DNA from 4 places in the Streptomyces sp. NPDC020996 genome. Region 2 is predicted to be linked to each of the others. Evidence: riboswitches for the same ligand, from Rfam matches in the RefSeq annotation. Region 2 holds a riboswitch; each other region holds the start of a gene.

Region 1 (7,410 bases), on a different contig from region 2:
CCGGGGCGCGCGCCGGTCGCGCCGGTCGCGCCGGGGGCTCGGGTGCGGTCGTCGCCGCCGTCGCCGTCGCCGTCGCCGTCGCCGTCGCCGTCGCCGTCGTCGTCGTGGGCGGGGCGTGCGCGGTGCGCCGCCCGGTGGACGTCCGTGGCTGCGGGGCCCGCGCCACCAGGGCGCGATCCGCGAGGCCGGGGGCACGGAGCCGGAAGGCCGACGGATACCGTCGAGGAGTGACCGACCAGCCCACCGCCGACTCCGCCGCCCCCGAACTCTTCAGCTGGGAGTTCGCCACCGACCCCTACCCGGCCTACGCCTGGCTGCGCGAGCACGCGCCCGTGCGCCGCACGCGGCTGCCCAGCGGGGTGGAGGCATGGCTGGTCACCCGGTACGAGGACGCCTGGCGGGCCCTCGCCGACCAGCGGCTGAGCAAGAACCCGGCGCATCACGACGAGCCCGCGCACGCCCGGGGCAAGACCGGCATCCCCGGGGAGCGCAAGGCCGAGCTGATGACGCACCTGCTCAACATCGACCCGCCGGACCACACCCGGCTGCGCCGGCTGGTCAGCAAGGCCTTCACCCCGCGCCGCGTGGCCGAGTTCGCCCCCCGGGTGCAGGAGCTCACCGACACCCTCATCGGGCGGTTCGCCGGCCGCGGCCACGCCGACCTGATTCACGAGTTCGCCTTCCCGCTCCCCATCTACGCGATCTGCGACCTGCTCGGCGTCCCCCGCGAGGACCAGGACGACTTCCGGGACTGGGCGGGGATGATGATCCGTCATGGGGGAGGGCCGCGCGGCGGGGTCGCCCGGTCGGTGAAGAAGATGCGCGGCTACCTCGCCGACCTCATCCACCGCAAGCGGGCGGCGCTGCCCGCCGAACCCGCCCCCGGCGAGGACCTCATCTCCGCCCTGATCCGCGCCTCCGACCACGGCGAGCACCTGACGGAGAACGAGGCGGCCGCCATGGCCTTCATCCTGCTGTTCGCCGGTTTCGAGACGACCGTCAACCTCATCGGCAACGGGACCTACGCGCTGCTGACCCACCCCGCCCAGCGATCCCGTCTCCAGCGCTCCCTCGCCGCGGGCGAGCGCGGCCTGCTGGAGACCGGCGTCGAGGAACTCCTGCGCTACGACGGCCCGGTGGAGATCGCCACCTGGCGGTTCGCGACCCGGCCGCTGAGCATCGGCGGGCAGGACATCGCCGCCGGCGACCCCGTGCTGGTCGTCCTCGCCGCGGCGGACCGGGACCCGGAGCGGTTCGCCGAGCCGGACACCCTCGACCTCGCGCGCCGCGACAACCAGCACCTGGGGTACGGCCACGGCATCCACTACTGCCTCGGCGCCCCCCTCGCCCGCCTGGAGGGCCAGACCGCGCTCGGCACGCTGCTGACCCGGCTGCCGGACCTCCGACTCGCGGTGGAACCCGCCGAATTGAGGTGGCGCGGCGGCCTCATCATGCGCGGACTGCGCACCCTGCCGGTCGAGTTCACCCCTCCGGAACCAGTAGGCCGGAGTCCCAGAACGTGACACGCACTCAACTTCGTGATCTTCATGTGATCTGTGCGGCATTAACTTGTGACAAGTGATCGTCTGCCTATACCTTCACCCATCAACGCGGCTGCTTCGAAAACCGATTGCCGCGTGGGTCACCGCTGTCTCGCGAAAGGTCTCCGCATGCTCTCCGGGAACGGTCGTCACCGTCGCCCCCGCCAGGCTCCGGCTCTCCTCGTCGCGGCCGGAGTGACCGGCTCCGCCATCGCCATCCCGCTCCTGGGCGCCTCCGCCGCGAGCGCCGCCGACGGTTCGACGTGGGACAAGGTGGCGGAATGCGAGACCGGCGGCTCGTGGAGCGAGAACAGCGGTGACGGCTTCTACGGCGGCCTGCGGCTGTCCCAGGAGGACTGGGAGAAGTACGGCGGCCTCGACTACGCGCCGAGCGCCGACCTGGCCAGCCGCAACCAGCAGATAGCCGTCGCCGAGAAGATACTCGCGGACCAGGGCGCCGGCGCCTTCCACACCTGTGGACTGACCGCCGGGCTCGACAAGGACAAGGGCGCGGCCGACATCGACACCGGGATCGCTGACGACTCGTCCGACTCCACCGGCGTCACCGACTCCACCGGCCTGTCCAACGGCTCGTCCGGCGCGTCGGGTGACGCGTCCGGCGACACGTCCGGCACGGCCTCGCCCTCGGACGCCCCGTCCCACGCCTCCGCGTCCCCCGGGGCGTCGAAGGGTTCCTCCAGCACTACGGACAAGCCCGCCAAGTCCGACAAGTCGGCTTCGCCGTCCGCCTCCCCGTCCGTGTCGCGGACGTCCGACGGCTCACCCGACGAAACGGCCGAAAGTGACGACACGGACAACTCGGAGCAGATGGTGGGCTCCTGGAGCCTCGTCGACACCGGCTCGCTTGACGTCGGTAGCGGCGTCGGCGGCGACACCGGCACCGGCCGCCACCGCGGCGGCAGCGCCGACGAGGCGGCGAACGGCCGCTCCATGGAAGCGTCCTCGGGCCGCCACGCCGCGCGCACGGACGCCGACGACGGCGACGCCTACACGGTCCACGCCGGCGACACCCTCGCCTCCGTCGCGGACACCCTCGACGTCGAGGGCGGGTGGCGCGAGCTCTACGCCCTGAACAAGAAGGCGATCGGCGCCGACCCGAGTCACATCGTCCCCGGTCAGACCCTGCGAGTAGGGGCGGAAACGGGCGAAAACTAGCGGGAGTTGACGTCCGCTTTCGCCGTGGAATGTCCGGTTTGGCGAAAGTGTGGGATGAGTCTCAGAGGCCCTGATCGTCTTTGAAATCCGGTGGATTCCGTGTCTACGGTCATGACCGCTCGCCAACGCGGGCCCCGGCTGCCGCAACGCCGAATCCTGCCAGCGGCCGTCCGGGAACAGTCGTCGCGTCAAGCGCCGTAGGCAGGAGCGGGGGACCCAAGGTAGGCGCCGGGCCCGGCCCTTGAGGGGCGGGAACGGCTAGGGGTGGAGTCGCGCACCGGGAGGTGGGCGGCCGGGCAACTCAACCGGCCCGAACCCGACAGCTCACCTCGCAGGCGTCGGTGAGGGGATCAACCATGCTGTTTTCCGGCAAGGGCAAGCACCGTCGTCCGACTGTTCTCCAGCGCTCCACCCGCGCCGTCGCCGTCGCCGGTGTCACCGGCGCCGCCGTCGCCGCCCCGCTGCTGGCGGCCGGCAACGCCTCCGCCGCCACCGCCTCCGAGTGGGACGCCGTCGCCCAGTGCGAGTCCGGCGGCAACTGGTCCATCAACACCGGCAACGGCTACTACGGCGGCCTGCAGTTCTCCGCCTCCACCTGGGCCGCGTACGGCGGCACGCAGTACGCCTCCACCGCCGACCAGGCCAGCAAGGCGCAGCAGATCGCCGTCGCCGAGAAGGTCCTCGCCGCTCAGGGCAAGGGCGCCTGGCCGGTCTGCGGCACGGGCCTGTCCGGCGCCTCCTACGACGGCGCCGCCGGGGCGCCGTCCTCGTCGTCCTCCTCGTCGTCCTCCCCGTCGTCGTCCTCCTCTTCGTCTTCCTCCTCGTCCTCCTCGCCGAGCGGCGGCACCGCCTCCCGCTACACCGAGCAGCAGAGCGCCTTCCGCTCCACCGAGCGCCCGGTCGTGAAGGCGCAGAAGACCGTCACCACCCCGACCGGCAAGAAGGTCAAGAAGGGCGACGGCGAGTACAAGGTCGTCAAGGGCGACACGCTCTCCTCGATCGCCGCGGAGCACGACGTCAAGGGCGGCTGGAAGAAGGTGTTCCGGCTGAACAAGGACATCGTCGAGGACGCCGACCTCATCTACCCGGGCCAGCAGCTGCACCTGAAGTGACAGCCGTCCGGTAGCCGGCGCGCAGGCCCCGCACAGCCCGCGTCCCCCACAGTGGACCGCCATGGGAGCCGCCCCCCGGCCCCCATGGGCTCCCCGCCCCGGTGCGTGTTCCCCCGTACGCACCGGGGCGGGGTTTTCTTTGCCCGCCGGTGCCCGGTGTGCACGCGTTGTTCACCTCGCTTTGTTCCGGGGGTGAACAATAGGTACCGTCTGACCTTGTCCACGGGACGGTCGGTCGGCTGCCGACGGCCCCGGGACGGTTAGGCTCTAGTCGCAAGGCTGCAAGACGGGCCGTCAGGCCCAGTGCCCCGCACTACCAGCGTCACATCCACGAAGGAGATGCTCGTGCCGTCCATCGACGTCGTCGTAGCCCGGGAAATCCTGGACTCCCGAGGCAATCCCACGGTCGAGGTCGAGGTCGGCCTCGACGACGGCAGCACGGGTCGTGCCGCCGTCCCCTCCGGCGCCTCCACCGGCGCCTTCGAGGCCATCGAGCTCCGTGACGGCGACCCGAACCGTTACCAGGGCAAGGGTGTCGAGAAGGCCGTCCTCGCCGTCATCGAGCAGATCGGCCCGGAGCTGGTCGGCTACGACGCCACCGAGCAGCGCCTGATCGACCAGGCGATGTTCGACCTGGACGCCACCGACAACAAGGGCTCGCTCGGCGCCAACGCCATCCTCGGCGTCTCGCTCGCCGTGGCCCACGCCGCCTCCGAGGCCAGCGACCTCCCCCTCTTCCGCTACCTGGGCGGCCCCAACGCGCACCTGCTGCCGGTGCCGATGATGAACATCCTGAACGGCGGCTCGCACGCCGACTCCAACGTGGACATCCAGGAGTTCATGATCGCCCCGATCGGCGCGGAGTCCTTCTCCGAGGCCCTGCGCTGGGGCACCGAGGTGTACCACACCCTGAAGAAGGTCCTGAAGTCCAAGGGTCTGGCCACCGGCCTGGGCGACGAGGGCGGCTTCGCCCCGAACCTCGGCTCCAACCGCGAGGCCCTCGACCTCATCCTGGAGGCGATCAAGGAGGCCGGTTACACCCCCGGCGAGCAGATCGCCCTCGCCCTCGACGTCGCCGCCTCCGAGTTCTACAAGGACGGCAAGTACCTCTTCGAGGGCAAGGAGCGCTCCGCCGCCGAGATGACGGAGTACTACGAGGAGCTCGTCGCGGCCTACCCGCTCGTCTCCATCGAGGACCCGCTGTTCGAGGACGACTGGGCCGGCTGGAAGGTCATCACCGACAAGCTCGGCGACAAGGTGCAGCTCGTCGGCGACGACCTGTTCGTCACCAACCCCGAGCGGCTGGCCCGCGGCATCGAGGAGGGCACCGCCAACGCCCTGCTGGTCAAGGTCAACCAGATCGGCTCGCTGACCGAGACCCTGGACGCCGTGGAGCTCGCCCAGCGCAACGGCTTCAAGTGCATGATGTCCCACCGCTCCGGCGAGACCGAGGACGTCACCATCGCCGACCTGGCCGTCGCCACCAACTGCGGCCAGATCAAGACCGGCGCCCCGGCCCGCTCCGAGCGCGTCGCCAAGTACAACCAGCTGCTGCGCATCGAGGAGATCCTCGACGACGCCGCGGTCTACGCCGGACGCAGCGCCTTCCCGCGCTTCAAGGGCACCCAGATCTCCAAGGGCTGACCCCGGCACGGCCGCTCACGAGCCGGTCGTACGTACGTCCCCGTACGCGGTCCCGTACCGTGTGCGGGGACGTACGCGCGTGTGAAGGGGAGGCGGGGACATGGCCGGCAGGGACCGCGGCGACCGGTTCTCCACCACGACCAGGATCAAGCTGCTCGGCGAGCAGACGGCGGCCCGGGTCTACCGCTCGCAGACCAGACGCCAGGCCCGCCGCTCCCGGCTGACCAGCCGGGCGGCGCTGCTCGCCCTCGTCGTGTGCACCCTGGTCGTCGCGCTCGCCTACCCGATAAGGCAGTACGTCTCCCAGCGCGCCGAGATCGCCGACCTGGAGCGGCAGAAGCAGCAGGCCCGGGAACGGGTCGGGCAACTGCGCGACCTCAAGGCACGCTGGCAGGACGACGCGTACGCCGAGCAGCAGATCCGGCAGCGGCTGCACTACGTGATGCCGGGCGAGACGGGCTACGTCGTGATCGACCCGGGCGCGGCCCGGCAGTCCCGCGCCGGCCGGACGGCGGCCGACCGCTCCTGGTACTCCAACGTCTGGTACGGCGTCGACAGGTCCGACGCCGCCGCCCAGTGACCCGACCGACACTCGAGAGAGACTTTCGCACAGGCATGGAAACGCCCCCGCCGACCACCCCGCGCACCGAGCCCACCGACGCGGACGTCGAGGCCTTCAAGCAGCAGCTCGGGCGGCCGCCGCGCGGACTGCGCGCGATCGCGCACCGGTGCCCGTGCGGGCAGCCGGACGTCGTGGAGACCGCGCCGCGGCTGCCCGACGGCACCCCCTTCCCGACGCTCTACTACCTGACGTGCCCCAAGGCCAACTCCGCCATCGGCACGCTGGAGGCCGAGGGCGTGATGAAGGAGATGACCGAGCGGCTGCGCACCGACCCGGAGCTGGCCGCCGCCTACCGCGCCGCGCACGAGGACTACATCCGGCGCCGCGACGAGATCGAGGAGCTGACCGGCTTCCCGAGCGCGGGCGGCATGCCGGACCGGGTGAAGTGCCTGCACGTCCTGGTCGCCCACTCGCTGGCCGCCGGTCCCGGGGTCAACCCGCTCGGCGACGAGGCCCTCGCGATGCTGCCGGAGTGGTGGCGCAAGGGAGCGTGCGTGACGGCCGCCGAGGGGGAGCAGCGATGACCCGCGTCGCCGCCGTCGACTGCGGTACGAACTCCATCCGCCTCCTGGTCGCCGACGCCGACCCGGCGACCGGCGAACTGGTCGAGCTGGACCGGCGCATGACGATCGTGCGGCTCGGGCAGGGCGTCGACCGCACCGGCCGGCTCGCCCCCGAGGCGCTGGAGCGGACCTTCGCCGCCTGCCGCGAGTACGCGGAGATCGTCAAGGAGCACGGCGCCGAGCGCCTGCGCTTCGTGGCCACCTCCGCCTCCCGGGACGCCGAGAACCGGGACGAGTTCGTGCGCGGGGTGCTGGACATCCTGGGCGTGGAGCCGGAGGTCATCACCGGGGACCAGGAGGCGGAGTTCTCCTTCACCGGGGCGACCAGGGAGCTGGCCGGCAGCGACCGCCTGGACAGGCCGTACCTGGTCGTGGACATCGGCGGCGGCTCGACCGAGTTCGTGGTCGGCGACGACCACGTGCGGGCGGCCCGGTCGGTCGACGTGGGCTGCGTGCGGATGACCGAGCGGCACCTGGTGCGCGACGGGGCCGTGACCGACCCGCCCTCCGCGGCGCAGATCGCGGCGATGCGGGCCGACATCGAGCGGGCCCTGGACCTCGCCGAGCAGACGGTGCCGCTGCGCGAGGCGCGCACCCTGGTCGGACTCGCCGGTTCGGTGACCACCGTGTCGGCGATCGCGCAGGACCTGCCCGAGTACGACTCCGCGCGCATCCACCACTCCCGGGTCTCCCGCGACCGGGTCCGCGAGATCACCGACCGGCTGCTGCGCTCCACCCACGCGGAACGTGCG
Region 2 (7,410 bases):
GGCATGCCGGCGTCCTGCTGGAGCTGCCGGTCGAGCGCGTCCTCCAGGAGGTGCGTCGCCGCGATGAACGCGCGCCAGGCGCGCTGCTCGTCCGGGGTGAGCCAGCGGGTCGTCATGCCACCAGTGTAAGTTTGTTTCAAACTTGAACCAAGACCGCCCGCCTCCGAGAGTGAGCGCGCTCGATGCCGCATCCCTACGTCCTGCTGTCCGCCGCCGTCTCCCTGGACGGCTACCTCGACGACACCGGCCCCGAGCGGCTTCTGCTCTCCGGCCCGGCGGACTTCGACCGGGTCGACGAGGTACGTGCTTCCGTCGACGCGATCCTGGTCGGTGCCGGGACGATCCGGGCCGACAATCCGCGGCTGCTGGTCAACTCGGAGCGTCGCCGCGCCGGCCGGGTGGCCGCGGGCCGGTCCGCCTACCCGCTCAAGGTCACGGTCAGCGCCTCGGGGGAACTCGATCCGGCGGCGCGGTTCTGGCACACGGGCGGCGAGAAGGTCCTCTACACGACCAACGAGGGCGCCGAACGGGCCCGCGCGCTGGGACTCGCCGCCGACGTCGTCGCGCTGGGCGGCGACGTCGGCTGGCGGCCGCTGCTGCGGCATCTGCACGACGTCCGGGGAGTGCGCCGTCTCATGGTGGAGGGCGGGGGGCTCGTGCACACCCAGCTGCTCCAGCAGGGGCTCGCCGACGAGCTGCAGCTCGTGCTGGCGCCGGTGTTCGTGGGCGACCCCGCCGCGCCGCGGCTGTTCGGCCCGGGGGCGTACCAGGGCGGGCGGCTGCGCCTGCTGGAGACGCGGCGGATCGAGGACGTCGTCCTCATGCGGTACGAGCCGACGGCTCCCGGGGCGGGGGAGGTCGCCGTGGCCGCCGACCGCCACTGGCTCGCCCTCGCGTGCGAGCTGGCGGCGCTGTGCCCGCCGTCGCGGACGGCGTTCAGCGTGGGGGCGGTGGTGGTGGCCGGTGACGGCACCGAGCTGGCCCGGGGGTACTCCCGTGAGGGGGACGATCCTGTGGTGCATGCCGAGGAGGCGGCTCTGGCGAAGCTCGATCCGGACGATCCCCGGCTCGCCGGCGCCACGGTCTACAGCAGCCTCGAGCCGTGCGCCCGGCGTGCGTCCCGGCCCAAGCCGTGCGCGCGGCTGATCCTCGACGCGGGGGTCCGGCGGGTGGTGACGGCTTGGCGGGAGCCCGACACGTTCGTCGAGAGCGCCGACGGCAGTGGGCTGCTGGCGGGGGAGGGGGTCGACGTGGTCGTGCTGCCGGAGTACGCGGAGCGGGCCAAGGCGCCCAATCGGCATCTGGTGGGGTAGCGGGGTGCGTGTGGCGGCGTGGTGCGGGATGCCTGCGGCGGCCTGTCGCGGTTCGGTGGGGGTGCGCGTTGCGCCTGCGGTGCGGACAGAGTCGCCTTCCCGCCGTACGCGGCTGACGGCGGGTACCGCGGAGAAACGCGTGTGCTTGCCGTCCTGCGTATGACGTACACTGGTGACACACCGACGCGGGGTGGAGCAGCTCGGTAGCTCGCTGGGCTCATAACCCAGAGGTCGCAGGTTCAAATCCTGTCCCCGCTACTCAAGGCCGACGGCCGGGATCCTCAGAGGTCCCGGCCGTCGGTGTTTTTGCACGGTCCGTGACTGTGAGTGATGGGGCGGCCGCCCTGCGCAGTGTGATCGGCGGGGTATGTGAGGGGCCAACTCGCCCGTTTTTAGACGGTCATGGGGATGTACGTCCGACCTGGATTCGTTAATGATCAAGCGGAACGGCTTGGAAACGAGCCCCTGCGTCTATTAACGTTCGATAACGCAGCGCGGTCGTCCCAGCCGTCACAAGAGGCGGCTCCGTGCGCACGCGCCGAATCCCGCAAGGGAACCGGGGAACCACCACCCTGGGGTGAATCGCGCGAATGCCGCCGTGGGATCACGGTGGATATACGCGCGTAGGAGACCTTCCTGCTCCGAACCCGTCAGCTAACCCGGTAGGCGAGGAGGAAGGAAAGGAGCACGCCCACGTGGCGTCAAACCGGCCTGCCCCGACAGCCCCGTTCCAGCCGAGTGACACCTTCGGCTACGGCAGCTACCGCACCGACGAGGGCCCGTGGGAGGCATGGAACCCCACGGAGGACTCCGTCCGCCCCGTCCGCGGTCGGCACCGCGTCTCCAAGCAGCGCGGCGGGGGACTCGCCCGCAGCTCCACGGTTCTGGGCGTCGGCGTCATAGCCGCTGTCGGCGCGGGCGGCATGGCCAGCGCCAACACCGGCAAGCCGCCGGTGTCCATCTCCATGCCCGACCTGCCCTCGGTCGGCTCGCTGATCTCCGACGACGAGCCCGAGCCGCAGCGGTCCGCCACTCCGCTCAGCAGCGTCGGCGTGACCTCCGCGGAGAGCACCAAGGACGCCGGCGAGGCGCTGCGCGACCGCATCATGGCGCAGGCCGAGTCGCAGCAGATCCAGGTCGAGAGCAAGACGCAGCAGGCCACCGAGGCCGCCCTCGCCAAGCAGGTCGCCGACGCGGCCGAGCAGGCCGAGAAGGCGGCCGCCGCCAAGGCCGCCGCGGCCAAGGAGAAGGCGGAGGCGGAGGCCAAGAAGAAGGCCGAGGCCGCGCGTCTCGCCGAGCTGGCCAAGCAGTACACGCTGCCGACCTCCTCGTACACGATCACCTCGACCTTCGGCCAGGCCGGCTCCATGTGGTCCTCCGGCCACCACACCGGCCTCGACTTCGCCGCCCCTACCGGCACGCTCATCAAGGCCATCCACAGCGGGACCATCACCGAGGCCGGCTGGGCGGGGGCGTACGGCTACCGCACGATCCTGACCCTGGACGACGGCACCGAGCTGTGGTTCTGCCACCAGTCGTCGATCAGTGTGAGCGTCGGACAGAAGGTCAGCACCGGTGACGTCATCGGGCGCGTGGGCGCCACCGGGAACGTGACCGGCCCGCACCTGCACCTCGAGGTCCACCTGAACGGGCAGGCCGGCGGCATCGACCCGATGGCCTGGCTGCGCGGCAAGGGACTCAACCCCTGATCTCCCCTGATCCCCGGCGGTCCTGACGGCAAACCCCCCGACGTCAGGACTGCCGGTCAGGCGTGCCCGAGAACTCCGGGGACGACGCCGTCGGCCGGTCCAGGGCCTGAAGGGCTAGTGGCGGTACGGGTTGTACGCGGGGTTCGCGGGGTGCCCGTACGCCGGCCAGGGCGGTGTGACGACCGGCACCGGGGGAGCCGTCATCCTGGCCGCGTGGTCCAGTGCCGGCCGCGCGATCTCGCGCCGCCACCACAGCTCGGCCAGCAACTCCCGCTCCCGTACGACGAAGTCGGCGTCCGCGCGTCCGCGCCGTCCCCGGTGCCGCAGGAACGCCAGCGACGTCGCGTACGCCTCGTACTCGGCCACCGTCCGCCTGGCCGGCTTGCCGAAGCGGTGGCGGGCGTAGTCGCGGGCCGTCCGCCGCGCCCGCATGGAGCCGAGCGCGTACGGCTCGGCCGGCGTCAGCCAGCCGGCGAGGACGTACGGCGGCAGTTCCTCGCGCACGGTCCGCAGTTCGCGCTGCCGCGTCCAGATCACCAGCCACGTCAGCAGCCCGAACGCGGGCACCATGAAGGCCGCGTACACCGCGAAGAACCCGAACCCGCCGAACGTCGCCGAGCCGTTCCACAGCGCGTGCATGCCCATGGCGAGCAGCAGCCCGGAGAGCGGGACGAGCACACGCCGGACGTGCTGCCGTTCCGCCGAGAGCGCGGCCACGCCGAACCCGATACCGGTCAGGACGGTGAACAGGGGGTGCGCGAACGGCGACATGATGACGCGGACGAAGAAGGTCGCCGCGGTGACGGAGGCGATGCCGCGGTCACCGGTGAGCTGGTCGGTGCCGAAGGCGGTGCCGAGGTAGAGGATGTTCTCGGTGAACGCGAAGCCGGTGGCGGTGATCCCGGCTATCACCACCCCGTCGACGATTCCCGTGAAGTCCCGTCTGCGGAACAGGAACACCAGCAGCACGGCCGCGGCCTTCGCGGACTCCTCGACGACCGGCGCTATGACCGTCGCGCCGAGCGTGTCCGCGCTCGCCGGGTCCGCGGTCGACGTCGCTATCCATCTGGTCGCGAAGCTGTTGGCGACGATCGCTATCAGCGCCGCCGCGCACGCGCCCCACGCGAAGGCGAACACCAGGTTGCGCCACGGGCCGGGGGCGACCCGGTCGAGCCAGCGGAAGGCGGCCACGAGGAGCGGTACCGGCAGCACGGCGAGGCCCAGCCCGACCAGGAACCCCTCGGTGCCGGTCTGTTCGCGTACCAGGGCGAGGATGACGAGCCCGGAGAGCGCGAGCAGGGTGCTGAGCGCGCCGTAGCGCACCCACCTGCGCTGCCACCAGTGCGCGTGCCTGGCCCCGCCGCCGGCGGGGCCCCCGGCGTACGGCGGATGCGTCGGGTACGGGGGAAAGGTGGCCACGGCATCGACCCTAACGAGGCAGCGCGCCGCCCGCGACGGTGCGGGACGCGTCCGGCGCGCTTCAGGCGCCGGTGGGGGGCTGGGGCTGGTTGTGCTGCTGTACGCGGCGGAACAGCAGGTCGTTCACGACATGTCCCTTGTCCAGTCCCTGTCCCTCGAAACGGGTCAGCGGCCGGAAGCCGGGGCGCGGCGCGAAACCGCCGCCGGGCTGGGTGTTCTCGAACCCCGGATGCGCGGTGAGCACCTCGAGCATCTGCTCGGCGTACGGCTCCCAGTCGGTCGCGCAGTGCACGATGCCGCCCGGTCTGATGCGGGACGCGGCGAGATCCAGGAACTCGGGCTGGATCAGGCGCCGTTTGTGGTGCCGCTTCTTGGGCCAGGGGTCGGGGAAGTAGACGCGCAGGCCGTCGAGGGAGTCCGGGACGAGCATCTCGCGCAGCAGGATGATCGCGTCCCCGTTGCCGACCCGGACGTTGGACAGGCCGGCCTGGTCGGCGAGGTTGAGCAGATTGCCCTGGCCCGGGGTGTGCACGTCGACGGCGAGGATGTTGGTCCCCGGGTCGGCGGCGGCCATCTGCGCCGTGGCCTCGCCCATGCCGAACCCGATCTCCAGCACCACCGGGCCGGTGTTGCCGAACAGCTCGGCGAGGTCGAGCACCCGCTGCCCGTCGATGTCCAGTCCCCACTTGGGCCACAGTCGCTGCAACGCGTCCGCCTGCCCCGCGGTCACCCTGCTGCGCCGGGGCTGGAAACTCCGGATCCGCCGCTCGAAGTGCGACCCGGCGGGATCGGCCTGCGGCCCGTCCGGGAACCGCGGTTCCCCCTTGCCCCGGGCACGCGGGAAGGACGCGCCCGCACCGGGGCCGGGGGCGAGGCGCTCGCCGGCCACGGGGGCGGGGCTGTGGTGCTCGCCGGCCACGGGGGCGGGAGCGGCGGGGCGGGGGGTCTCGGGGGCGTTGCGGGAGTCAGACACAGTGCGGTCGATTTTACGTGCGCGGTTCGGGGTGGTGGGGGCGTGCTTTCGGGCGGGGGTGGTGGGGGCGCGGTTCCGGTCTGGGGCGCGTCGTCGTCCGGTGGTGGTGGGTGGGGGTGCGTCGTCGTCCGGCGGTGGTAGGTGGTAGGTGGTGGGTGACGGGTGCCGGGTGGGGGTGCATGGTCGTCCGGCGGGTAGGTGTGCGGTTCCGGCCGGTGGGTGCGTGGTCGGCCGGGGGCGTCTCTCCCGTTGGCCGGGCTGACCGGCTGTGGTCCTCTGTCGGCTGCCCAGCGGCCGCCGGGGTGTGGGCACGGGCCCGGTCGGCCGGTCGATGGCCGTCCGGTGGTTGCTGCACGCCGGCCTTCCGGTCGGCCGGTGGCGGCGTCCGGGTCCCGGGCCGGGCTCAGTCGCCGCCCAGTGCGGCCAGTGCCCTGCGGGCCACCTCCCGGCCGATCGGCAGGGACGCCGTGGCCGCGGGGGAGGGGGCGTTCAGGACGTGGATCGCGCGCGGGCCCTCGTGGATCAGGAAGTCGTCCACCAGCGTCCCGTCCCGCAGCACCGCCTGCGCCCGCACTCCCGCCGCCGCGGGCACCAGGTCGTCCTCCGTCACCGCCGGCAGCAGTCTGCGCACCGCCGCCGTGAACGCCCGCTTGGACACCGACCGGCGCAGCTCGCCCGCCCCGTAGCGCCAGTGCGCGCGGGCTATCCGCCAGGACCCCGGCCACGCCAGCGTCCCCGCCACCTCCCGCGGGCGTACGACGCCCCAGCCGTAGCCCTCGCGGGCCAGCGCCGGCACCGCGTTCGGTCCGACGTGGACGCCGGAGTCCATCCCGCGGGTGAGGTGCACCCCGAGGAACGGGAACGCCGGATCCGGCACCGGGTACACCAGTCCCCGCACCAGCTCGGGCCGCGCCAGCTCGTAGTACTCCCCGCGGAAGGGCACGATCCGTACGTCCGGGTCGTCCCCGGTGAGCCGCGCCACCTCGTCGCAGTACAGGCCCGCGCAGTTCACCAGCACACGCGCCCGTACGACGTCGCCGGCCCGGGTCCGCACGGCGACGCCCCGCTCCGGGCGCCGGTCGATCCGCTCCACCTGGGCGCCGTAGCGGATCTCCGCGCCCGAGGCGTGGGCCAGCTGCCGGGCCACGCCGACGTAGTCGCACACCCCGGTCGTGCCGACGTGAATGGCCGCCAGGCCCCGCACCTCCGGCTCGTACTCCGCGATCTGCGCCGCACCCAGTTCCCGCACCGGGATGCCGTTCTCCCGGCCGCGCTGGACGAGTGCGTGCAGCCGGGGCAGCTCCGCCCGCTCCGTGGCGACGATCAGCTTTCCGGTGACGGCGTGCGCGATGCCGTACTCGGCGCAGAACTTGACCATCTCGGCGGCGCCCCGCACCGCGTACCGGGCCTTCAGCGACCCGGGTCGGTAGTAGATCCCGCTGTGGATGACGCCGCTGTTGCGCCCCGTCTGGTGCCGGGCCGGGCCGGGCTCCTTCTCCAGCACCGTCACCCGCGTGCCCGGTGCGGCACGCGTGATCGCGAACGCGGTCGACAAGCCGACGATCCCGCCGCCGACGACGAGCACGTCGCAGTCGTAGACCTTTCCGGTCCGCACCTGGCACCACCTCCCGCATCCGATAGTGCACTGCGCCACTGACAGTGCCTTCAAACGTGGTGCCCGGTAACGCGGTGCCTTCGAATACGGTGCCTTCCTATACGGTGCCTCGGACGCGGCGGATCGCGGGGGCCGCTACGCCGGGGCCATCAGCAGGGGCCGGGCCCGCTCCCGCAGCTCCGCCACCCGCGGCTCGTCCCCGTACGGCTCCAGGCGGTGCAGGAGGTCCTTGACGTACTCGGTGGTGCGCGCGGACGAGATGCGTCCGGCGACCTCCACCGCCCGCACGCCCTGCTCGCACGCCGCGTCGAGGTTGCCGGACTCCAGTTCGGCGACCGCCGAGACGACCAGCCGGAGCCCGTGCGAGCGCACGAACTCCTC
Region 3 (7,410 bases), on a different contig from region 2:
AGGCGTACGGCGGGCTCGTGGGTGAGCCCGCCGAACATCACGTGGCTCATCCGGCCGAGCTGCTCGCGGGCGGCCTCGTTCAGCACCGGGTGGTTGTAGCCGTGGATCGCCGACCACCAGGACGACATGCCGTCGACCAGTTCGCCCGAGCCGTCGGCCATGCGCAGCCGCACCCCGTTCGCCGACCCGACCACGAGCGGTTCGGCGCGGCCGGGCATCGGACCGTACGGATGCCACACGTGGCGCCGGTCGAGCTCCAGCAGTTCGGCGACGGGCAGGTCAGGCATTGGGCGCGAGGTCCGTTCCGGCGCCGCGACGGCGTACCGCGACCAGGTCGGTACGCGGCTCGGCGGCCCTGGGCGCCGCCGTTGCGGCCGCCGCGGCCGCCGCGGCCGTACCGCAGACACCTCCGCCCTCGTGCGACCCGCACCCGGCGCCCTCGGCCCCGTCGTGCGACCCGCAGCCCGCGCCCTTGTGCGACCCGCACCCTCCGCCGGCCGCCGTCCGGTGCTCCGGCAGGGTCACCTGCTCGCTGCCCTCGACCTCGAACCCGGCGTCGGCGATCATCTCCAGGTCGGCCTTGCCCGCCTGGCCCTCGCTGGTCAGGTAGTCCCCGAGGAAGATCGAGTTGGCCAGGTGCAGGGCGAGGGGCTGCATCGTGCGCAGGTGCACCTCGCGGCCGCCCGCGATGCGGACCTCGACGTCCGGGCACACGAACCGGACCATCGCCAGGATGAGCAGGCAGCGCTGCGGGGTGAGGTTCCACTCCTTGGCCAGCGGGGTGCCCTCGAACGGGATGAGGAAGTTGACCGGCACCGAGTCCGGGTCCAGCTCGCGCAGCGAGAAGACCACGTCGACCAGGTCCTCGTCGGACTCGCCCATGCCCGCGATCAGGCCCGAGCAGGCCGACAGGCCCGCCGCGTGCGCCTTGTGCACGGTGTCCACGCGGTCGGCGTAGGTGTGCGTGGTCGTGATCTCCCCGTACGTCCCCTCGGACGTGTTGAGGTTGTGGTTGTAGGCGTCGGCGCCGGCCTCCCGCAGCCGCTCCGCCTGGCCGTCGGAGAGCAGGCCGAGGCACGCGCACACCTCGACGTCCTCGTTCTGCTCCTTGATCGCCTTGATGGTGTCCGAGACGCGGTCCACGTCGCGGTCGGTCGGCCCGCGTCCGCTCGCCACCAGGCAGACCCGCTTGGCGCCGCCCGCCAGACCGGCCGCGGCGGCCCGGGAGGCCTCGTCGGGCTTGAGCCAGGTGTACTTCAGGATGTCGGCCTTGGAGCCGAGCCGCTGGGAGCAGTAGGAGCAGTCCTCCGGACACAGTCCGGACTTGAGGTTGACCAGGTAGTTGAGTTTGACCCGTCGGCCGAACCAGTGCCGGCGCACCTTGCCGGCCGCGGCCACCACATCGAGCAGGTCGTCGTCGGAAGCGGCGAGGACGGCCAGAGCTTCCTCGCGGGTCGGCAGCTCGCGCCGAAGCCCCTTGTCCACCAGCGTGTTCAGCAGGTCCATGAGAGCCGATCCTGTCCTACGAGGCCGCCCCGGGCCAAGGAGAGTTTGAACAACGGAGACACTTCGATGTGTGGGTATCGCCACATCATGGGCCGGGGGACGTGCGGCTAGGGTCTGTCCACTGCCTACAAATGCCCCCGGAGGAGCCATGGCGTTCGGCTGGATCGACGAGCAGGCGGAGCTGCGCCGCCGTGCCGGACTCGTGCGGACCCTGCGCCCCCGTCCGGCCGATTCGCCGCTGCTCGACCTGGCGAGCAACGACTACCTGGGCCTGGCCCGCCATCCCGAGGTCGCCGAGGGCGCGGCGCGGGCCGCGCGCGTCTGGGGCGGCGGCTCGACCGGGTCCCGGCTGGTGACCGGCACCACCGAACTGCACGCCGAGCTGGAGCGCGAGCTGGCCGCCTTCTGCGGCTTCGAGGCGGCGCTCGTCTTCTCCTCCGGCTACGCGGCCAACCTCGCCGCCGTCACCGCGCTCGCGCCGCACGGCTCGCTGATCGTCTCCGACGCGGGCAACCACGCGTCCCTGATCGACGGCTGCCGGCTGGCCCGGGGCGCCACCCAGGTCGTCGGGCACGCCGATCCGGAGGCGGTGCGCAAGGCGCTGGGCACGCACCGGGGCACGGCCGTCGTCGTGTCCGACACGGTCTTCTCGGTCGACGGGGACGCGGCCCCGCTGGCCGGGCTCGCGGCGGCCTGCCGGGAGCACGGCGCCGGGCTGGTCGTCGACGACGCCCACGGGCTGGGCGTCCTCGGCGACGGCGGCCGCGGGGCGCCGCACGCGGCGGGGCTCGCGGGCGCCGACGACGTCGTCGTCACCGTCACGCTGTCCAAGTCGCTCGGCAGCCAGGGCGGCGCCGTCCTGGGTCCCGCCCGGGTGATCGACCACCTGGTGAACGCGGCCCGGACCTTCATCTTCGACACGGGACTGGCCCCCGCGTCCGCGGGCGCCGCCCTGGCCGCCCTGCGGCTGCTCGGCCGCGAGCCGCAGCGGGCGGCACGGGCCCGCGCGGTGGCGGCCGAGCTGCACGCACGCCTGACGGACGACGGTCTGCAGGCGGTACGACCGGACGCCGCGGTCGTCTCCGTGCGCGCGCCGTCCCCGGAGGGGGCCGTGCGGTGGGCGGCCGACTGCCGGGCGGCAGGGCTGGCCGTGGGCTGTTTCCGTCCTCCTTCCGTGCCCGACGGCGTCTCGCGGCTCAGGCTGACCGCCCGCGCGGACCTCTCCGAGGCGCAGATCGAACATGCGGTGCGAGTGATCGGCGGGACTCGACCATGAGTCGGCGTGACACGGCCGGGCTCCGCACGACGCGGATCTTCTCCGCACGACGCGGATGTGGCTCCGCATGACGCGGATCTGATCAGCGCTTCAACGCGGCCGTGAACCCAGCCCAGCTCTCCGGCGAGAAGAGCAGTGCGGGCCCGGCCGGGTCCTTGGAATCTCGGACGGCGAGCAGACCGGCCCACGGGCCGGACCGCGGCGCCGCCGTCTCCACGCAGTTGTTCGCACCGGTGCTGTAGCTGCTGCGCAGCCACCGCACGCCGTGCGGAACGATGCTGGAGGGGACGTTCCGAGGCAGTGCTGACATGGTGCCTCCTCACCCGCCGACGACTCTGCCGGCGAGGTAATCCAATGAGTCCTCGGGCGAAAGGGCTTGAATCTGAAGGGAGTTGAAGGCCTCGGTGTAGGCCTGGAGGTCTTCTTTCCGTTCCAAGTGGAGGCTACTCGTCAGGTGGTCCAGAACGACCACGTCCAGATCAGAAGTGCTCGAAAATGAGAAAATAACGAAAGACCCGGTGACGCCGACGTGTGCTCCGGCGCCGAACGGCAGGATCTGCAGCCGTACTTGCGGCAGGCGCGCCGCCTCGACCAGGAGTTCGAGCTGGCGCGCCATGACCTCGGGCCCGCCGATCTCCCGGCGCAGCACCGCCTCGTCCAGCACCGCGCTGAACTCCAGGGGCGGGTCGGCCCGCAGCACCTCCTGCCGGGCCAGGCGCACCTCGACCAGCGCGTCGAGCCCCGCGTCGTCCAGCCCGCGGACCGCGGCCCGGGTCACCGCCCGCGCGTACTCGGGCGTCTGCAGCAGCCCCGGCACCACCGACGTCTCCAGGGTGCGCATCGCGTCGGCCTGGGACTCCAGGCTGATGAAGTCGCTGTAGTCCGGCGGCAGGATGCCGCGATACGCGTGCCACCAGTGGTGCCGGCCGGTGTTCTCGTCCGAGCCCGCCAGCACCAGCATCAGATCGCGCAGCCGCGGATCGGACACCCCGTAGGCGTCCAGGAGCAACCGCACATCGGCCGGTTTCACCCCGCTGGTGCCCGTCTCGATACGACTGACCTTCGACTGGTGCCAGCCCACCAGCCGCGCCGCCTCACCGCTGGTGAGCCTCGCCTCGGCGCGCAGCGCTCGCAGTTCGGCGCCCAGCTTCCTGCGGCGCACCGCGGGACCGTGCTGCATGGGTCCCTCCTTACTCCTTATGAGGCGCCCCGACACGGTCTCTCGTGGCAGAGTTCACCGCTTTGAGCGACAGATATATGCATATCTCGGTGGATCGCCAGCCGTGACCCGTGCGGTGATGGCAGTCTGACGGCGAAGCACCAGTCCGGGACCGTACTCGAACCATCCGCTCCGTGTCGGACCAGCGGTCCCGTGGGAAAGGGACGACGTCGCCATGGCAGACCATCTGGAAGCATCCGTCACTCTGCCGAGCGATCCCGCCTCGGTCTGCGCGGCCCGCACCTACGCGATCGACACCCTCGCGGAGTGGGGCCTGGCGCCGCACACGGAGGTGGCCGACACCGTCCGGCTCATCGTCTCCGAACTCGCCACCAACGCCGTCCAGCACACCCTCGGGCAGTCGCCCACCTTCACCGTCGGACTCGAACTCGACCGCGACGAACAGTTGCGCATCGGCGTCACCGACAGCCACCCCCGGTTCCCGAAGCGGCTGCCCGCCGCCGTCCAGCAGGACAACGGCCGCGGCCTGGTGATCATCCGCTGGCTGACCGCCGAGTGCGGCGGCAGACTGTGCGTGCGCCCCACCCGGGAGGGCGGCAAGACCGTCTCCGTCGAACTGCCGTGGAAGGTGCCGGCCCGACCGGTGCCGGCAGCCGGGCAGCAGGAGCCGTAGCGGGGCTCGGGCGAGGGTTCAGCGGCGCCGTGCGGCGGTTCCCGGTGCACGGCCACGTCGGGCGAGGGTCAGCGGCGCCGTGCCGACGGCTCCCGGTGCACGGCCGCGTCCCGCGGCGCTCCCGGCTGCCTGACGACGGGCGCGGCCTGCTGCGCGGCCTGCTGCGCGGCCTGCTGCTCGGCGGACAGGCCCGCCCGCCGCACCAGGCGAGGCAGCAGCCACCACAGGCCGAGGCACACGCACAGGGTCGCCGCGCCCGCGGCCACCCCGCCCGCCCGGCCCGTCGTCACGTCCACCACGAGCAGCACCGAGCCGGTGAACGCCAGCACCAGCACACCCATGCCGATGGTGGCGAGCCGTGAGGACACCTGGACGACGCGCGGCTTGGCGCCCCGCTGGAACAGCGAGCGGTGCAGCGCGGCCGGCGCGGTGAACAGGGCGGCGGCGAGGACCGCGAGCAGCAGTGTGGTGACGTAGGTGGCCCGCTGGACCGGGTCGAGGGACGGGAAGCGCGGGGTGAAGGCCAGGGTCAGCAGGAAGGCGAAGAGGATCTGCACGCCGGTCTGGGTGACGCGCAGTTCCTGGAGCAGTTCGCCGAAGTTGCGGTCGGCGCGCTCCAGCGGGGTCTCGTTGCGTGCGGTGCAGGGGACATGGTCGGCCATGGTTGAACGGATAACCGGCCAGGACCGTGTCACGCCTCGTCGGGTGGCGGCGTGTCAGGGGCGCCGCCACCCCACGCAAGGATCAGCTGACCCGGCCGTACCAGACGCTCTTCGTCCAGATCTTCTGCAGTTTCACCACGTCCCCGGTCTTCGGGGCGTGCCAGATCTTCCCCTTTCCGGCGTAGATGCCGACGTGGTAGACGTACGAACCCGAATGGAAGAACACGAGGTCTCCGGCCTTGCGGCTCTTGGCGGAGATGTGGCGGGTCTTGTTGTACTGCTGGGCCGCGGTACGCGGCAGGCTCTTGCCCGCCTTCTTGTACGAGTACAGCGTGAGCCCGGAGCAGTCGAACCGGTGCGGACCGGTGGCGCCCCACCGGTAGGGCGAACCCTTCTTGGAAGCCGCGATCTGCAGTGCCTTCGTCGCGGGCGTCGCGGCGGCCGCGTCGGAGGCGAAGCCCGGAACCACGACCGAGCCGCCCACCGCGGCGATGGTGAGGGCCGAGGCCGTGCCGGCCCGGACCATCAGCGACGGGACACGATTGAGCGCAGTCATGCGCAACCCTTCGTCAGCCGCCTGTGAAGGATGACCTGTCGGATTCGGGCTGGCGAAGTTGCCCGGCCGCTCGCGCGGCTTCACCCCAAGGGCTGCTCGGCCCGGTCATGGCGTGACCGTTCCGGCGACCCGTCGTGCTTGGGTCCTCCACTCCTGCCGATCCACTCCTGTCGACCGGTCATCCGGGCGGCGGCAGGACTCGGCGTCCGCCCGGATCGCCCCGCCGCGGCGGCGGGGGCTTGTCGTCAGACACGGATCTTGGCTCACGGATGTCCGAAAAGCCCAACGGAAACGGGGATTTGTGTTGTTACTCACCACTCACCCGTTCGGGTGCCCACAGCTGTGTTCGGAGGCGCGTCATCACCTCCGAAACGGCCCGGACCAGCGAAGAAATGCCTCATCCCGCCTTGGGGCCGGGCCCGTTGCGCAACTCGACCGGTCAAAAAAGAGGAGGTGTGTCTAGTCCGGAAGGCGGTACGCCGTTTGGTCCGTTTCGGCCCCGGCCCGGACACCGGCGCCGGGCGACCGCGGCCCGGGCCCGGCGCGTGCCTCAAGTGCCGGGCTGGGGAGGCACGGTGACCCGGGCGGTGCGCCGCTCGCCGTCCAGTACCCGCAGCGCCCGCGCCAGGGTGGGAGCGTGCAGTTCGGTCTCGCCCCGCTGGTGCATCAGGGCGAGCGCGTCGCGCAGTTCGGCCGCCCTGGCCACCAGCGCCTGCGCGGCCCGCAGCCCGCGGTAGGTGTCGCCGTGGTGGGCCGGATTGATGCGGCCGAGCAGGTCCACCACGTCGAGGTAACGGTCGATCAGCTCGCCCTCGGCGCGGGTCAGCGCGGGCAGCGGCGGGAGTTCGGGCGGGATCACCGGTCGCTCACCTCCCGACGGGCGGGACGAGGGGGGCCCGGCGGCCGGGGACGATCCGGTCCACCAGGCCGTAGTCCACGGCCTGCCGGGCGTCGAAGACCCGGTCCCGCTCGATATCGGCGCCGATCTTCTCCCGGCTGTGTCCGGTGGCCCGGGCCGGCATCTCCTCCACGAGGCGGCGATTGCGCGTCAGTTCCTCCGTCTGCACCGCCAGATCACTCGCCCGGCCCCGCACCGGCTCGGCGAGCGCGGGCTGGCGGATCACCACCCGCGCGCCCGGCAGCACGGAGCGCTTGCCCGGCGTCCCGGCGGCCAGCAGCACCGCGGCCGAGGAGGCGGCCTGCCCCAGGCAGGTCGTCTCCACGTCGCAGGAGACGTACCGCATCGTGTCGTAGAGCGCCGTCATGGCGCTGAACGAGCCGCCCGGCGAGTTGATGTACAGCGCGATGTCCCGGTCGGGGTCCTTGTGCTCGAGGTACATGAACTGGGCCGTCAGGTCGTTCGCCGCGGTGTCGTCGAGAGGCGTGCCGAGGAAGAGGATCCGCTCCTCCAGCAGCTTCGCGTACGGATCCGTCGATCGGCGCCCGGACGCGGTCCGTTCGGTGAACCCGGGCAGGACGTGTCGGGCGGACGGTCGGGTCATGGCATACCCCTCCTCGCGACAGAGCTGTTCCCGGAGCTGTCCCCGGAGCTGTCTC
Region 4 (7,410 bases), on a different contig from region 2:
AGGTCCTGCTGCGCACCCCGCTCGTCGGCCACACCGTCTACGAGTCGCTGCACGGCGCGAAGAAGGGCTTCAAGGACGCCTTCGCCCCGCAGGGCATGTTCGAGGACCTGGGCCTGAAGTACGTCGGTCCGATCGACGGACACGACATCGGGGCCGTGGAGTCGGCGCTGCGGCGCGCCAAGCGCTTCCACGGGCCGGTCCTCGTCCACTGCCTCACGGAGAAGGGCCGCGGCTACGAGCCCGCCCTCGCGCACGAGGAGGACCGCTTCCACACCGTCGGCGTGATGGACCCGCTCACCTGCGAACCGCTCACGCCCGCCGACGGCCCGTCCTGGACCTCGGTGTTCGGCGACGAGATCGTCCGGATCGGCGAGGAGCGCGAGGACGTCGTCGCGATCACGGCGGCCATGCTGCACCCGGTGGGCCTCGGCAAGTTCGCCGCCCGCTTCCCCGGCCGGGTGTGGGACGTCGGCATCGCCGAGCAGCACGCGGCCGTCTCCGCGGCCGGGCTGGCGACGGGAGGGCTGCACCCGGTGGTCGCCGTCTACGCCACCTTCCTCAACCGTGCCTTCGACCAGCTCCTGATGGACGTGGCGCTGCACCGCTGCGGGGTCACCTTCGTGCTGGACCGGGCCGGTGTCACGGGCGTGGACGGCGCTTCCCACAACGGCATGTGGGACATGTCCGTCCTCCAGGTGGTACCGGGTCTGCGCATCGCCGCCCCGCGCGACGCCGACCAGCTGTGCGCCCAGCTGCGCGAGGCGGTCGCCGTCGACGACGCGCCGACCCTGGTCCGCTTCCCGAAGGAGTCGGTGGGGCCGCGGATCCCGGCGGTCGACCGGGTGGGCGGCATGGACGTGCTGCACCGCGCGGACCGGCCCGAGGTGCTGCTGGTCGCCGTCGGCGTCATGGCGCCGGTCTGCCTGCGGGCCGCCGAGCTGCTTCAGGCGCGCGGCATCGGGTGCACGGTGGTGGACCCCCGGTGGGTCAAGCCGGTCGATCCGGCGCTGCCGGGGCTCGCCGCCGCACACCGCCTGGTGGCCGTGGTGGAGGACAACAGCCGGGCGGCCGGCGTCGGGTCCGCGGTGGCGCTGGCGCTCGGCGACGCCGACGTCGACGTACCGGTGCGGCGGTTCGGGATTCCGGAGCAGTTCCTCGCGCATGCCAAGCGCGCGGAGGTGCTGGCCGACATCGGGCTCACGCCGGTGGAGGTGGCCGGGCGGATCAGCGCGAGCCTGGCCGTCAAGGAGGCCGCCGCCGACCCGGCGGGGGCCGCCCCAGTCAAGGAGAGGGCTGAATGAGCAAGGAGTTCGACCTCGGCGCGCTCCTGGCCGAGCGCGGAGCCGAGCGCTACGAGCTGCACACCAGGTACCTCAACCACCAGCTCCCGCGCATGCTGCACACCATCGGCTTCGACAAGGTCTACGAGCGCGGCGAGGGCGCGTACTTCTGGGACGCGGACGGCAACGACTACCTGGACATGCTCGCCGGGTTCGGGGTGATGGGCCTGGGCCGCCATCATCCGGTGGTCCGCAAGGCGCTGCACGACGTCCTCGACGCCTCGCTCGCCGACCTCACCCGCTTCGACTGCCAGCCGCTGCCCGGACTGCTGGCCGAGAAGCTCCTCGCGCACAGCCCGCACCTGGACCGGGTGTTCTTCGGCAACAGCGGCACGGAGGCGGTCGAGGGCGCGCTGAAGTTCGCCCGCTACGCCACCGGCAGGCCCAGGGTGCTGTACTGCGAGCATGCCTTCCACGGCCTGACGACGGGCTCGCTGTCGGTCAACGGCGAGTCCGGTTTCCGGGACGGCTTCGCCCCGCTGCTGCCCGACACCGCCGTACCCCTCGGCGACCTCGACGCCCTGGCGCGGGAGCTGAGGAAGGGCGACGTCGCCGCCCTGATCGTGGAGCCGATCCAGGGCAAGGGCGTGTACGAGGCCCCGCCCGGCTACCTGCGGGCCGCGCAGGAACTGCTGCACCGGCACAAGGCGCTGCTCATCGCCGACGAGGTGCAGACCGGCCTCGGCCGGACCGGCGACTTCTACGCCTACCAGCACGAGGAGGGCGTCGAGCCGGACCTGGTGTGTGTGGCCAAGGCGCTGTCGGGCGGATACGTGCCCGTCGGGGCGACGCTCGGCAAGGACTGGATCTTCAAGAAGGTCTACTCGTCGATGGACCGCGTCCTCGTCCACTCGGCGAGCTTCGGGTCCAATGCCCAGGCCATGGCGGCCGGGCTCGCCGTGCTGTCGGTCATGGAGAACGAGCAGCTCGTCGCCAACGCCCGCGCGACCGGCGAACTGCTCAGGTCCCGCCTCGCGGCGCTGACCGACAGCTACGAGCTGCTCGCCGACGTCCGCGGCCGCGGCCTGATGATCGGCATCGAGTTCGGCCGGCCCAGGTCGCTGAAGCTGCGCAGCCGGTGGACCATGCTCCAGGCCGCCCGCAAAGGACTGTTCGCGCAGATGGTCGTCGTTCCGTTGCTGCAGCGCCACCGCATCCTCACCCAGGTCTCCGGCGACCACCTGGAGGTCATCAAGCTGATCCCGCCGCTCGTCATCGGCGAGCGGGAGGTGGACCGGTTCGTGGCCGCCTTCACGGAGGTGATGGACGAGGCGCACAATGGAGGCGGGCTGATGTGGGACTTCGGCAAGACGTTGATCAAACAGGCCGTCGCCAACCGCTAGCCCGAGCCCCCGGCCGAAGGTTCTTTGCCTCTGAGGCAAGAAATTTGCCCCAGAGGTAAAGCTGCGGCTCAATGGGGGTATGAGCTCCCCGGAAGCCGAGTTCGAGCAGCCGGCGGGACCCGTGGCAGATCTGCCCGCCGTCGCGCCGCAGCTCCGCGCACTGCGCCGCCGCGCCTCCCTCACCCTGGAGGCCGCGGCCCGCGCGGCCGGACTGTCCCCGGCCCACCTCTCCCGGCTGGAGACCGGGCAGCGGCAACCCTCGCTGCCGGTGCTCCTCGGGCTCGCCCGCATCTACGGTACGACGGTCTCCGAACTGCTCGGCGAGACGGTCGCCGACCGTAACGCCGTGGTGCGCGCCGTCGACATGGAACCCACCGCCGCGGGCGGCTGGACCTACTGGCAGGCCGGCGCCTCCGGCCGGGGCATGCAGGCCCTGCGGGTCCACGCGCCGTACGGCACCCAGGGCGACATCGTGCGCGTACACCCCGGGGAGGAGTGGCTGTACGTCCTCACGGGGCGGCTGTGGCTGCGCCTCGGGGACGCCACACACCGGCTCGGTCCCGGCGACAGCGCGCACTTCGACTCGCTGACGCCGCACCGCATCGCGGCGCTGGACCCCGAAGGGGTCGAGCTGCTGTTCGTCCACACCCTGTTGCAGAGTCCCACGGCCGCGCTGTGCCTGGGCCCGACCACCGGAGACATGCCATGAGCAATTACGAGGACAAGTTCCCGCGCTCCCTGTGGATCCGCCTCATCATCTACATCGCGGCGGGCCACCTCTTCGCGGGCTTCATCTACCTGCTGTTCTCGGTGGGCGCCAAGTAGCCCGCCGCGTCCTGACCGGCAGCCCGCCGCGTCCTGGGCGGCGTCAGTCGAGCAGGCGCTCGCGCAGCCGCTCCCGCACCGCCGGAGTGAGGCCGAGCCCCTGCTCCAGGTAGGGCTCGACGCCGCCCCAGGTCTCCTCGATGGTCTCGAAGGCCGCCGCCAGGTACTCCTCGCGCGCCTCGAACAGCGGGCTGAGCAGCTCCATGACCTCGGGGGAGTAGGCCGAAGCCGAGCTCCCGCCGCGCTGCACCCGGTAGCGGCGGTGCTTGGCGTTCGACTCCAGGTAGTCGGCGAAGATCGCATCCCGCTCCACACCCACGGCGAGCAGCGTCACGGCGACGGACAGGCCCGCGCGGTCCTTGCCCGCGGCACAGTGCATCAGCGCGGGCACGCTGTCCTCGGCCAGCGCGTGCAGCACGCGCGTGTGCTCGCCGGTGCGCTCCTTGACGATGAGGCGGTACGAGCCGATCATGCGGCCGGCCGCCTTGCCGTCCCCGAGTATCTCGCGCAGCTGGTCGAGGTCTCCGTCCCGGACCATCTTCCAGAACTCGGCGCCGTCCGCCGGGTCGCTCAGCGGCAGGTTCACATTGCGCACGCCCGGCAGCTCGACGTCCGGGCCCTCCAGCCTCTGGTCCGCGGCGTTGCGGAAGTCGAAGACCGTGTGCAGCCCCAGCGAGGCGAGGAAGGCGGTGTCCTCCGCGGTGGCGTGCGCGAGGTGGCCGCTGCGGAACAGCACTCCGTGGCGCACCCGTCGTCCGTCCACCGTCGGCAGGCCCCCCACGTCGCGGAAGTTTCGGACTCCTGCCAGCTCGGGCTCGGTCGACGGGATCTGCTGCGTCACGGGGGCTCCTCCCAGTCGTCCCCGCCGGCGCTGCTCGTCGACGGGCACCTCCTTGACGATACGACACGCACACCCCGGCTCAGCAGGGGTGTGCGGTCTGCCGCCGGGGAGCCCGTGGCGATTCCGCGGCGAGTCGGTGGCGAGTTGGTGGCGAGTCAGTGGCGCACCGGTGGCGAGCCGGTACGAATGCCGCGAAACGGACCATGTGCCCCGAGGATGCTTCCCTGGTGCATTGCCCCTGCCTGAGTCTTCTGTCCGAATTGGCGCTTTGGGTGGATTTCATTCCAACTCGCTCCGGAATAAGGAATGCTGGCGCGAGGTCGCGTGAGCATCGTCATATCGGTCACCGTGAGTCGCCCGTCATGTTCACGTAATGCGTATTGCTTTTCAGGGAATTTGGCCGCTGAAGTCGCCTCGGAATCAACGGAGGGTGACCGTGAATTCCGGTAAGGGATCAAGAGAAACGTGCGCTTCCCGCAACCTCTTGCTTGTCCCTTCGCGTCGTGGTCGCTTACGTTCGCCACGCAATCCGGGCGGACGCCGAATCCTGCCGCCGCCTGGAATCCCGCACCACTCACCCGTGCACGGCAGGAGCGGGGGACCCACAGGTAGAACCGCCTGTCCGGTCTCCGGAACAGGCTTGGGGTCAAGTCGCGCCCACGGCGCGGCCGGACATCTCCAGTCCGCACCCGACAGCTCACCTCGCAGGCGCCGGAGAGGAATTCGTCATGCCCGCGAAGGGTAAGCACCGCCGCCCCAAGTCCCAGCGCTTCACCCGCTCCATCGCCGTCGCCGGAACCGGCGGCGCCGCGCTCGCCCTCCCTCTGCTGGGGGCCACCGGCGCCCACGCCGACACCGCGCAGTCCACCGCGCAGCCGGTTTCGCAGAAGGCCGTGCAGTCCCTTTCCGGCGCCGAGAAGGCGGCGGCCGAGGGGAAGAAGGCCGCGAAGGAGAGGGCCGCGAACAACGCGCGCGTGCGGACCTATTCGGTGCGCAAGGGCGACTGGCTCTCGAAGATCGCCGAGCAGCAGGGCGTCCGCGGCGGCTGGAAGAAGCTGTACGCGGACAACCGCGAGGCCGTCGGCGACGACCCGTCGCTGATCCATCCCGGCCTGAAGCTCGTCCTCGGCAAGAAGGCCACGAGCGGCGCCACCAAGTCGTCGTCCTCTTCGTCACCTTCGTCCTCTTCGTCGCCTTCCTCCTCGGCGGCCTCTTCCTCTTCGTCGTCCTCTTCGGCTCCCGCGCCTTCCGCCGGCTCTCCGTCCTCCTCCTCCGCCGCCGACGTGTCCTCCTCCTCGCCTTCCTCGCAGCAGGCGACGGTCACCCAGGCCGCCGAGTCCACCGGCACCTCCAGCGGTTACACCCTCCCGGTCTCCGGGGCCGGTGTCGGCACCGGATACCGCGTCGCGGGCAGCATGTGGTCCAGCGGCTACCACACCGGCGTCGACTTCGTCGTGCCTACCGGCACCTCGCTGAAGGCCGTGGGCGCCGGCACGGTCGTCTCCGCGGGCTGGGGCGGCGCCTACGGCAACCAGGTCGTCATCCAGCTGAGCGACGGCTACTACGCCCAGTACGCCCACCTCTCGCAGCTCTCCGTCTCGGCCGGCCAGACCGTCACCGCCGGCCAGCAGATCGGTCTCTCCGGCGCGACCGGCAACGTGACCGGCCCGCACCTGCACTTCGAGATCCGCACCACGCCGAACTACGGCTCCGACGTGGACCCGGTCGGCTACCTCCGCTCCAAGGGCGTCGCCGTCGGCTGACGGTTCCCCGGCCGCCCGGCATGCCGCCGAGGACCGGACCCCGATCCCCGGGTCCGGTCCTCGGCCGTCGCCGCGTACGGGGGCGGCGTATTCCGGGTTTGGTGAACAATTTGGGCGTGGCTTATCTCACCGTTCGTCAAGCCCTCCCTACGGTCGCGTAGGTCACAGTGGACGGTGAATCATGACCTGCTGTGGCAGACGATTCGAAGAGTGACAGCAGATCAGTGATCGGGTCGTACGTCGCGGTGGGGGACAGCTTCACCGAGGGCGTCGGCGACCCGGGTCCCGGCGGGGCGTTCGTCGGCTGGGCGGACCGGTTCGCGGTGCTCCTCGCCGACCGGCGGGCCGAGGGCGACTTCACGTACACGAACCTCGCCGTGCGCGGCAGGCTGCTCGACCAGATCGTGGCCGAGCAGGTCCCGCAGGCCGTCGAACTCGCTCCGGACCTGGTGTCCTTCTGCGCGGGCGGCAACGACATCCTCCGGCCCGGCACCGACCCCGACGAGGTCGCCGAGCGCTTCGAGCGGGCGGTCGCACGGCTCACCGAGGCCGCCGGCACCGTCATGGTGACGACGGGCTTCGACACCCGTGGCGTCCCGGTGCTCAAACGCCTGCGCGGCAAGATCGCCACCTACAACGGCCATGTGCGGGCCATCGCCGACCGTTACGGCTGTCCCGTGCTGGACCTGTGGTCCCTGAAGTCCATCCAGGACCGCCGGGCCTGGGACCACGACCGGCTCCACCTCTCGCCCGAGGGGCACACGCGCGTGGCGCTGCGGGCCGGCCAGGTCCTCGGCCTGGAGGTGCCGGCCGATCCCGAGCAGTCCTGGCCGCCGCTTCCGCCGCGCGGCACCCTGGAGATCCGGCGGGACGACGTGCAGTGGGCGCGCGAGTACCTGGTGCCCTGGATCGGGCGACGCCTGCGGGGTGAGTCGTCCGGCGACCACGTCCAGGCGAAGGGGATGCTGTCCCCGTACGACATCAAACTGCGGATCGAGTCGGTCGCCTGACCCGGCGCTCCCGCGCGTTCCGTGCACGCGCCGCCGAGCGGTGACTCCGCACCCGGTACCCCGTACCCCCTACCCCGTCTCCCGTACTCCGTATTCCGTACGGCCGGCCGGGAACAGCCGGCCGGCGGACGGTGTTCTGCCCGTACATGACGACGAGCGACGCCACCGCGACGGGTGTGCTGCACTACACCGCCTTCTCCGACGACCCCGCCGGGGGCAACCCGGCCGGGGTCGTCCTCGACGCGAGCGGTCTCGGCGACGCCGCCATGCTCGCCGTAGCCGCCGAGG

The links. A riboswitch is a leader RNA that binds a small molecule or an ion and turns the genes downstream of it on or off. The one in region 2 is predicted to bind cyclic di-AMP.
Region 1: it holds a riboswitch for cyclic di-AMP, as region 2 does, so the genes downstream of both, AB0G63_RS03865 (transglycosylase family protein) here and AB0G63_RS08300 (M23 family metallopeptidase) in region 2, are expected to answer to the same signal.
Region 3: it holds a riboswitch for cyclic di-AMP, as region 2 does, so the genes downstream of both, AB0G63_RS23035 (C40 family peptidase) here and AB0G63_RS08300 (M23 family metallopeptidase) in region 2, are expected to answer to the same signal.
Region 4: it holds a riboswitch for cyclic di-AMP, as region 2 does, so the genes downstream of both, AB0G63_RS10690 (LysM peptidoglycan-binding domain-containing M23 family metallopeptidase) here and AB0G63_RS08300 (M23 family metallopeptidase) in region 2, are expected to answer to the same signal.

What each region holds. Positions count from the first base shown of each region.
Region 1 covers NZ_JBFADM010000003.1:221,124-228,533, forward strand. The annotation lists gene AB0G63_RS03855 (cytochrome P450) at 228-1,523, shown strand; gene AB0G63_RS03860 (transglycosylase family protein) at 1,671-2,717, shown strand; cyclic di-AMP (ydaO/yuaA leader) riboswitch at 2,901-3,070, shown strand; gene AB0G63_RS03865 (transglycosylase family protein) at 3,074-3,829, shown strand; gene eno (phosphopyruvate hydratase) at 4,169-5,473, shown strand; gene AB0G63_RS03875 (septum formation initiator family protein) at 5,574-6,053, shown strand; gene AB0G63_RS03880 (DUF501 domain-containing protein) at 6,089-6,619, shown strand; gene AB0G63_RS03885 (Ppx/GppA phosphatase family protein) at 6,616-7,410, shown strand, end outside.
Region 2 covers NZ_JBFADM010000008.1:11,107-18,516, reverse strand. The annotation lists gene AB0G63_RS08315 (MarR family transcriptional regulator) at 1-116, opposite strand, end outside; gene AB0G63_RS08310 (dihydrofolate reductase family protein) at 183-1,313, shown strand; tRNA gene AB0G63_RS08305 (tRNA-Met) at 1,498-1,571, shown strand; cyclic di-AMP (ydaO/yuaA leader) riboswitch at 1,840-1,997, shown strand; gene AB0G63_RS08300 (M23 family metallopeptidase) at 2,009-3,022, shown strand; gene AB0G63_RS08295 (PrsW family intramembrane metalloprotease) at 3,137-4,441, opposite strand; gene trmB (tRNA (guanosine(46)-N7)-methyltransferase TrmB) at 4,503-5,414, opposite strand; gene lhgO (L-2-hydroxyglutarate oxidase) at 5,818-7,029, opposite strand; gene AB0G63_RS08280 (MFS transporter) at 7,165-7,410, opposite strand, start outside.
Region 3 covers NZ_JBFADM010000035.1:11,978-19,387, reverse strand. The annotation lists gene AB0G63_RS23070 (adenosylmethionine--8-amino-7-oxononanoate transaminase) at 1-287, opposite strand, end outside; gene bioB (biotin synthase BioB) at 280-1,506, opposite strand; gene AB0G63_RS23060 (8-amino-7-oxononanoate synthase) at 1,655-2,782, shown strand; gene AB0G63_RS23055 (DUF397 domain-containing protein) at 2,865-3,092, opposite strand; gene AB0G63_RS23050 (helix-turn-helix transcriptional regulator) at 3,102-3,962, opposite strand; gene AB0G63_RS23045 (ATP-binding protein) at 4,177-4,635, shown strand; gene AB0G63_RS23040 (DUF6328 family protein) at 4,704-5,297, opposite strand; gene AB0G63_RS23035 (C40 family peptidase) at 5,380-5,853, opposite strand; cyclic di-AMP (ydaO/yuaA leader) riboswitch at 5,857-6,068, opposite strand; gene AB0G63_RS23030 (hypothetical protein) at 6,404-6,712, opposite strand; gene AB0G63_RS23025 (ATP-dependent Clp protease proteolytic subunit) at 6,720-7,355, opposite strand.
Region 4 covers NZ_JBFADM010000011.1:1,171-8,580, forward strand. The annotation lists gene dxs (1-deoxy-D-xylulose-5-phosphate synthase) at 1-1,301, shown strand, start outside; gene AB0G63_RS10670 (aspartate aminotransferase family protein) at 1,298-2,683, shown strand; gene AB0G63_RS10675 (XRE family transcriptional regulator) at 2,763-3,392, shown strand; gene AB0G63_RS10680 (DUF6126 family protein) at 3,389-3,508, shown strand; gene AB0G63_RS10685 (tyrosine-protein phosphatase) at 3,552-4,349, opposite strand; cyclic di-AMP (ydaO/yuaA leader) riboswitch at 4,894-5,073, shown strand; gene AB0G63_RS10690 (LysM peptidoglycan-binding domain-containing M23 family metallopeptidase) at 5,078-6,112, shown strand; gene AB0G63_RS10695 (SGNH/GDSL hydrolase family protein) at 6,337-7,122, shown strand; gene AB0G63_RS10700 (PhzF family phenazine biosynthesis isomerase) at 7,269-7,410, shown strand, end outside.